2 linked regions of the Pedosphaera parvula Ellin514 genome follow. The protein of the gene in region 1 binds, or shares a complex with, the protein of each later gene. Links are inferred from orthologs where the notes say so. Each region holds a gene or a part of one and is shown in the gene's direction. Other genes may lie near its edges.

Evidence for each region. Proteins that work in one complex are often made in the same cells at the same time.
Region 2: the proteins of CFLAV_RS13415 (region 1) and CFLAV_RS23655 are in contact, whole or in part, in a cryo-EM structure (PDB 7NYH), measured with the Escherichia coli proteins. The link is inferred for Pedosphaera parvula Ellin514 from one-to-one orthologs.

Annotation. Positions count from the first base shown.
Region 1 is NZ_ABOX02000014.1:139,725-142,701, forward strand. What follows is about bases 6-2,908. They hold CFLAV_RS13415 (NADH-quinone oxidoreductase subunit J family protein), read left to right. Parts: upstream 6-1,161; coding sequence 1,162-1,656; downstream 1,657-2,908. Other genes in these bases: nuoH (NADH-quinone oxidoreductase subunit NuoH), read left to right, coding at 6-570; CFLAV_RS13410 (NuoI/complex I 23 kDa subunit family protein), read left to right, coding at 583-1,131; nuoK (NADH-quinone oxidoreductase subunit NuoK), read left to right, coding at 1,656-1,961; nuoL (NADH-quinone oxidoreductase subunit L), read left to right, coding at 1,971-2,908. Outside these bases: more of nuoH, read left to right, coding at 1-5; more of nuoL, read left to right, coding at 2,909-2,977. UniProt on the Escherichia coli protein: NDH-1 shuttles electrons from NADH, via FMN and iron-sulfur (Fe-S) centers, to quinones in the respiratory chain. The immediate electron acceptor for the enzyme in this species is believed to be ubiquinone.
Region 2 is NZ_ABOX02000041.1:8,698-11,586, reverse strand. What follows is about bases 1-2,815. They hold CFLAV_RS23655 (NADH-quinone oxidoreductase subunit A), read left to right. Parts: upstream 1-1,120; coding sequence 1,121-1,510; downstream 1,511-2,815. Other genes in these bases: CFLAV_RS23650 (phosphoglucomutase/phosphomannomutase family protein), read left to right, coding at 1,596-2,815; CFLAV_RS23660 (uracil-DNA glycosylase), read right to left, coding at 335-997; CFLAV_RS23665 (DUF2905 domain-containing protein), read left to right, coding at 121-333; CFLAV_RS23670 (ABC transporter ATP-binding protein), read left to right, coding at 1-104. Also shown: more of CFLAV_RS23650, read left to right, coding at 2,816-2,889. UniProt on the Escherichia coli protein: NDH-1 shuttles electrons from NADH, via FMN and iron-sulfur (Fe-S) centers, to quinones in the respiratory chain. The immediate electron acceptor for the enzyme in this species is believed to be ubiquinone.

The DNA of each region.
Region 1 (2,977 bases):
TCCGTGATCCCTGTTTTCATGTTGGTTGGTAACCTAAATCTGAGCGGGGTAATTCATTATCAAACTGGTGGGCTATTCGGAATCAGTTGGTTGCCAAACTGGTTGTTATTTAAACAGCCGCTTTCGTTTATCATTTTCATTATTGCAGCTTTTGCCGAAACCAACCGCCTTCCGTTTGACTTGCCGGAAGCAGAAACCGAATTGGTGGCCGGCTACCACACGGAATACAGCTCGATGAAGTTCGCGCTGTTCTTCCTGGGTGAATACGCAAACATGATTGCCTCGTCTGCGATGATGGTCACGTTGTTTTTGGGAGGCTGGACGTTGCCTTGGTTCGGTCTGGATCAACCAGCGGATTCAATTGGCATAGGCTTGCTCCATATTGGAATTTTCATCGGTAAAATCATATTGTTAATGCTGATCTTTATCTGGATACGCTGGATGTTTCCGCGCTTCCGGTATGATCAGTTGATGGATTTGGGGTGGCGTCGTTTTATTCCCCTGGCTTTGGCTAATATTTTAATCACGGCAGTTGTGTTGTGGCTGGTGGCACTCAAGAACACCCACTAACGGATTTGAAGAATGATTGTTAAACGTGAAAAACTAAGTTTCTGGGAGCGGCTTTATCTCCCCGCGCTTTGGGGTGGTCTCAAGGTCACAGGTCGCCACTTCCGTCGTACGCTTTTTCAGGGTAAGACCGTGACGATGGAGTACCCGGAACAGAAATGGACTGTGCCGCCGGGTTATCGTGGTGCGCCCTACCTGGTCAAGGATCAAGAAGACCGCACGAAGTGTGTCTCCTGCCAGTTGTGCGAATTCGTTTGCCCGCCCAAAGCGATTAAAATCATTCCTCCCGGAACCGAAGGCGATCCGAAGGTTGGCAATGTGGAGAAGGCTCCCAAGGAATTTGAGATCAATATGCTCCGGTGCATCTTCTGTGGTTTTTGCCAGGAAGTTTGTCCGGAGGAAGCTATTTTCCTCATGAAAGATTATTCCCTGACCGGCACCAGTCGGAAAGAAATGATCTATAACAAGGAGAAGCTGCTTTCGTTGGGCGGGATTCATCAGGACAAGATTCAGAAGTGGAAACATAAAGCCGAAGAAGCCAAGGAACAGGGCATGACCCCGTAAGGCCTTCTATCGAGCAAGGAACCCTTTTAAATGCCAGAGTATCTGTTTTACATATTTGCGGCGCTGACGTTGATTTGCGGTGCGTTTGTCATCATCAATCGCAATCCGATCAACAGCGCGATGTGTCTTGTGTTGTCAATCGGCTCGATGGCGGGGTTGTTCGTGCTATTAAACGCCTTCTTTTTGGGTGCCGTCCAGGTGTTAGTATATGCAGGCGCAGTGATGGTTTTGTTCCTCTTCGTGATCATGTTGCTTGACCTCAAAGCTGAGGAACGGCGCAGGGTCAATCTCTTTGGAGCAGTTACCGGAGTTACTTCCGTGGCGGCCATTGCTTTCATATTTTACAAGGCCTTGGCAGCATCCAAGGATCAACTACCAAACGTGACTGATCGTGCGGTCGGGGGGACGGTGGAATTGGGCACGAAACTGTTTAGCGATTACCTGCTGCCTTTCGAAATTCTGTCCATTCTGCTCCTGGTGGCGATGGTGGGCGTGATTCTCCTTAGCAAGAAGGATTTAAAATAATGCAAATCGGCCTCGAACATTATCTGGTCGTCAGCGGGCTTTTGTTCAGCCTGGGAATGCTGGGCGTCATCATGCGCCGGAATCTGCTGGTGATTTACATGTGCCTGGAGTTGATGCTCAACGCGGCGAACCTGGCCTTGGTGGCGCTCTCCCGTTTTAACGGCAAACTGGATGGCCAGATCATGGTGTTTTTTATCATAACGGTTGCTGCGGCCGAGGTGGCTGTCGGTTTGGCATTAATTGTGGCGCTCTACCGGAAACGGCAGACGGCTCACGTGGAAGATCTTACCACACTGAAGTATTAGGCCGATTCCATGAGTGAAATACCTATAGAAAAGTTTGCGTGGCTGATTCTGTTTCTGCCATTGGTTTCGGTGGCATTGATAAGCCTTATTCCCGGCATCAAGTCGAGGCCGCGCGTCAGCGCACAGATTTCCATTGCCGCAGTTGTGGTCTGTTTTCTTCTCACTTCGATTCTGTATTTCGTTTTACAGAATTCGGGACAGCAGCAGTTTCCGCAAATCACCGCCACCTGGCTTCAAGTTGATTACTTAAGGATCGATATAGGACTGAAGCTGGATGCGCTGAGCATGATGATGATGCTCATTGTTACGGGCGTGGGCGGCCTCATCCACATTTTCTCGTGGGAGTACATGAAGGGCGATCCCGGTTACAGCCGCTATTTTGCCTGCCTGAGCCTGTTCATCTTCTCCATGCTTGGGATCGTTATGGCGGACAATTTCCTGATGATGTTCATCTTCTGGGAATTGGTGGGTATCTCCAGCTATTTGCTCATTGGTTTCTGGTATGAAAGGCCCTCGGCGGCCGATGCTTGCAAGAAAGCGTTTCTTACCAATCGTCTCGGTGATTTTGGATTTTTAGTAGGCATCCTGCTCGTGTGGGCCACCCTGGGTCACCGTTTAAACTTCGATGCTTTAAAGCAATATCTTGATAAGCACACCTTGGAGTTTGCGGGGGTCGCGACTGCGGCAGGGCTGTTGGTTTTCTGCGGTGCAGCTGGCAAGTCGGCGCAATTTCCGCTGCACGTCTGGTTGCCGGATGCGATGGAAGGCCCGACGCCGGTCAGCGCTTTGATCCATGCAGCGACGATGGTGGCGGCGGGTGTTTACATGCTCTGCCGGATTTATTTTCTGTTAGACGTGTCAGGTTCGCACGCGTTGGAAGTCATAGCGTGGATTGGCGGAATCACCGCCTTATTGGCGGCCGTCATAGCGATCCAACAAAATGACATCAAGCGCATCCTTGCCTATTCCACCCTGTCGCAACTGGGTTACATGGTGATGGCGGTGGGAACTCATGG
Region 2 (2,889 bases), on another replicon or contig:
ATGATGGGCTCCTGGCGACCGGTGGCTTGTATGCCAGGCTTGCGCGGATACAAAACACAACTTTCATCGAAGACAGTTTTGAAAAATTGACAGCGGTGGAATAGGAAAAAAATTGGTATCATGAATGACTTAGGAAAACTTCTCGTGGTCATTGGTTTGCTGCTTGCCACGGTGGGTGTCTTGCTTTGGACGGGTATTGGCAGAAGCTGGCTGGGACGCCTGCCAGGGGATATCCATTATACGCGGGGAAACTTTAGCATTTACTTTCCGATAGTTAGCTGTGTGATTTTAAGCCTGGTCCTGACGTTACTGATGTGGCTGTTTAGAAGATGAATTACAGCTTCTTCATCTCGCTTTTCAGCAGCGCAAAATCTTCCTTGATCTTCTCTGCAAGTTCCTCCCGGTAAAAGCGTACCGCCGGGTGATAAGTAACCAAAAATTTACGTCCCTCATGTTCAACGATGCCACATCGAGCCTCTTCAACTGTCTTCTTTCCCAACATTTTTTTCACCGCCACACCACCCAACAGCACAATGATCCTGGGATTAATCAATTCGATCTGACGGTAAAGATAGAGAGACGTGCACGTCTCAATCTCCCCGGTTTTGGGCGTGCGATTCGATGGTGGACGACACTTGCAAATGTTCGTGATGAAAAAATCGGAACGATCAAATTCGCTTCCCTCCAATACATGATCAAGAAATTTACCGGAACTACCCACAAACGGCCGTCCAGTCAAATCTTCATTACGACCTGGAGCTTCACCAATTATCATTACTTTTGAATTGAATTTGCCCTCTCCCGGCACGGCCAAAGTCCTGGATTTGTACAAGGGACAGGCCGTGCAGACACGAATTTTCGAATCCAGGGATTCCAACTCCTTGACGACCTTTGACTTTGCAGGGCCGGGAGCTGATTGAATCACCGATCTGCTCTCCATAGCTGCTTTTTCCAGACCTCTTTTACGATTGGTGCCTGTGAGGACTTTAGCTTTCACAATAAACCTCTTTTACAAGTTTCCCTCGCTTTTCGCTTCGCCGCAAACGTTTCCATATGGGGATTAACACCGTTAATTGCATTTCCACTTGCCAAACCGGTCAGGCGTTTTTAGATTCAACCCATGGGCGAAACGCAGTTAGAACAGTACATTCCAGTCTTGATCCTGCTTGTAGTGGCAGTCGGGCTATCCGGGACAATCCTCGTCAGTTCGGTCTTGTTCGGAAAGCTTGGGCGGCGCAGTCGCATCAAGGATACTGCTTACGAATGCGGCATGCTTCCGATTGGCGAAGGTAACACCCGTCTTTCAGTTAAGTTTTACCTTGTGGCCATGTTATTCATCCTATTCGATATCGAAGTAGTTTTCCTTTATCCTTGGGCGGTGGTTTATAAAGAAATGCTGGCAAAAAATGCCAATCTGATTTTTGGCTCGATGCTGACTTTCCTCGGTATTCTTTTTGTAGGTTACATCTACGCATTGAAAAAGCGGGCTTTCGACTGGAAGACCAGTTAATCTGGAAACCCGGTTCGCCCGGTTCGGATTGGCGTAGAAGTTCGAATCTAACTGACCTCGGAACGGTTAATCTCACACATCTTTTATGCCTTCAGCTATCAAATTTGGCACCTCCGGATGGCGCGGTCTGATTGCGCGCGACTTCACTTTTGACAATGTACGCCTCGCTACTCAAGGCATAGCCCAATACCTTAAAGCGGAACTTGCCAACCCACAGTCGCCTATTCACGGCCGGAAACCGGTAATTATTATTGGTTACGACACCCGTTTTTTGGGAAGGGAATTTTCATTAGCGGCAGCCGAGGTTTTGGCCAGCAATGGATTGATTCCTCTCCTGTGCAATCGAGACACCCCTACCCCAGTCATTGCTCATACCATTCGTGCGCGGAAGGCAATCGGTGGAATCAATATGACTGCCAGCCACAATCCGGCAGAGTATCAAGGTCTTAAGTTTTCCACTTACAATGGCGCGCCAGCGACACCTGAAGTCACCAGACAGGTGGAAGCACATATCGAGCAACTGACCGGGCAAAAGTGGAATTTTAAAGGTGCAGTGGTTGGGACCTACGAGTGTAAAACAATTGATCCGCAACCGGATTATTTCAAACAACTGCGGAAGCTTGTCGATTTCGCCACCATCAAAAAGGCAAAGCTAAAGATTGCCGTCGAGTTGATGTATGGAACCGGTCGCGGATATCTGGATACACTGCTCGCTGAGACTGGCGCCAAAATTACTGTTTTCCACAACGAATTGAACCCTCTCTTCGGCGGACACCATCCTGAACCGAATGCGGAAGGAATGCATGAAGTGAGTCTGCTGGTTCGTAGCGGAAAAGCACAACTTGGCCTGGGGTTGGATGGAGATGCAGATCGCTTTGGCATCGTGGACAAGGATGGCACGTGGCTGACACCCAATCAGATTCTGGCACTTGCTCTTTACCACTTAAAAAAGAACCGGCACTGGACAGGAGCAGTGGTCCGCACGGTGCCTACCAGTCATCAGGTGGATGCAGTCGCTACAATGCTGGGCGTCAAACTGCACGAGACACCGGTTGGCTTTAAATATATTGGCGCGCTCATGGAGAGTGAACCCGTTATTGTAGGCGGTGAAGAATCTGGAGGTTTGAGTGTGAAGGGTCATGTTCCGGAGAAGGACGGCATCCTCGCCTGCCTGCTCATGGCGGAACTGGTTGCGACCGAGAAAAAATCACTTGGAGCCATTCTGAAGCAGATTGAAAAGACCACCGGTGAATTTCACACGGATCGTATCAATGTCGCCATCCCTGCGGAAAAGAAGGAAGCTTTGCTAAAGAAATTAGGTTCCGGTCTGGAAACGATTGGACCATTCAAGGTGGAAAAGTTCATTACTACCGATGGAT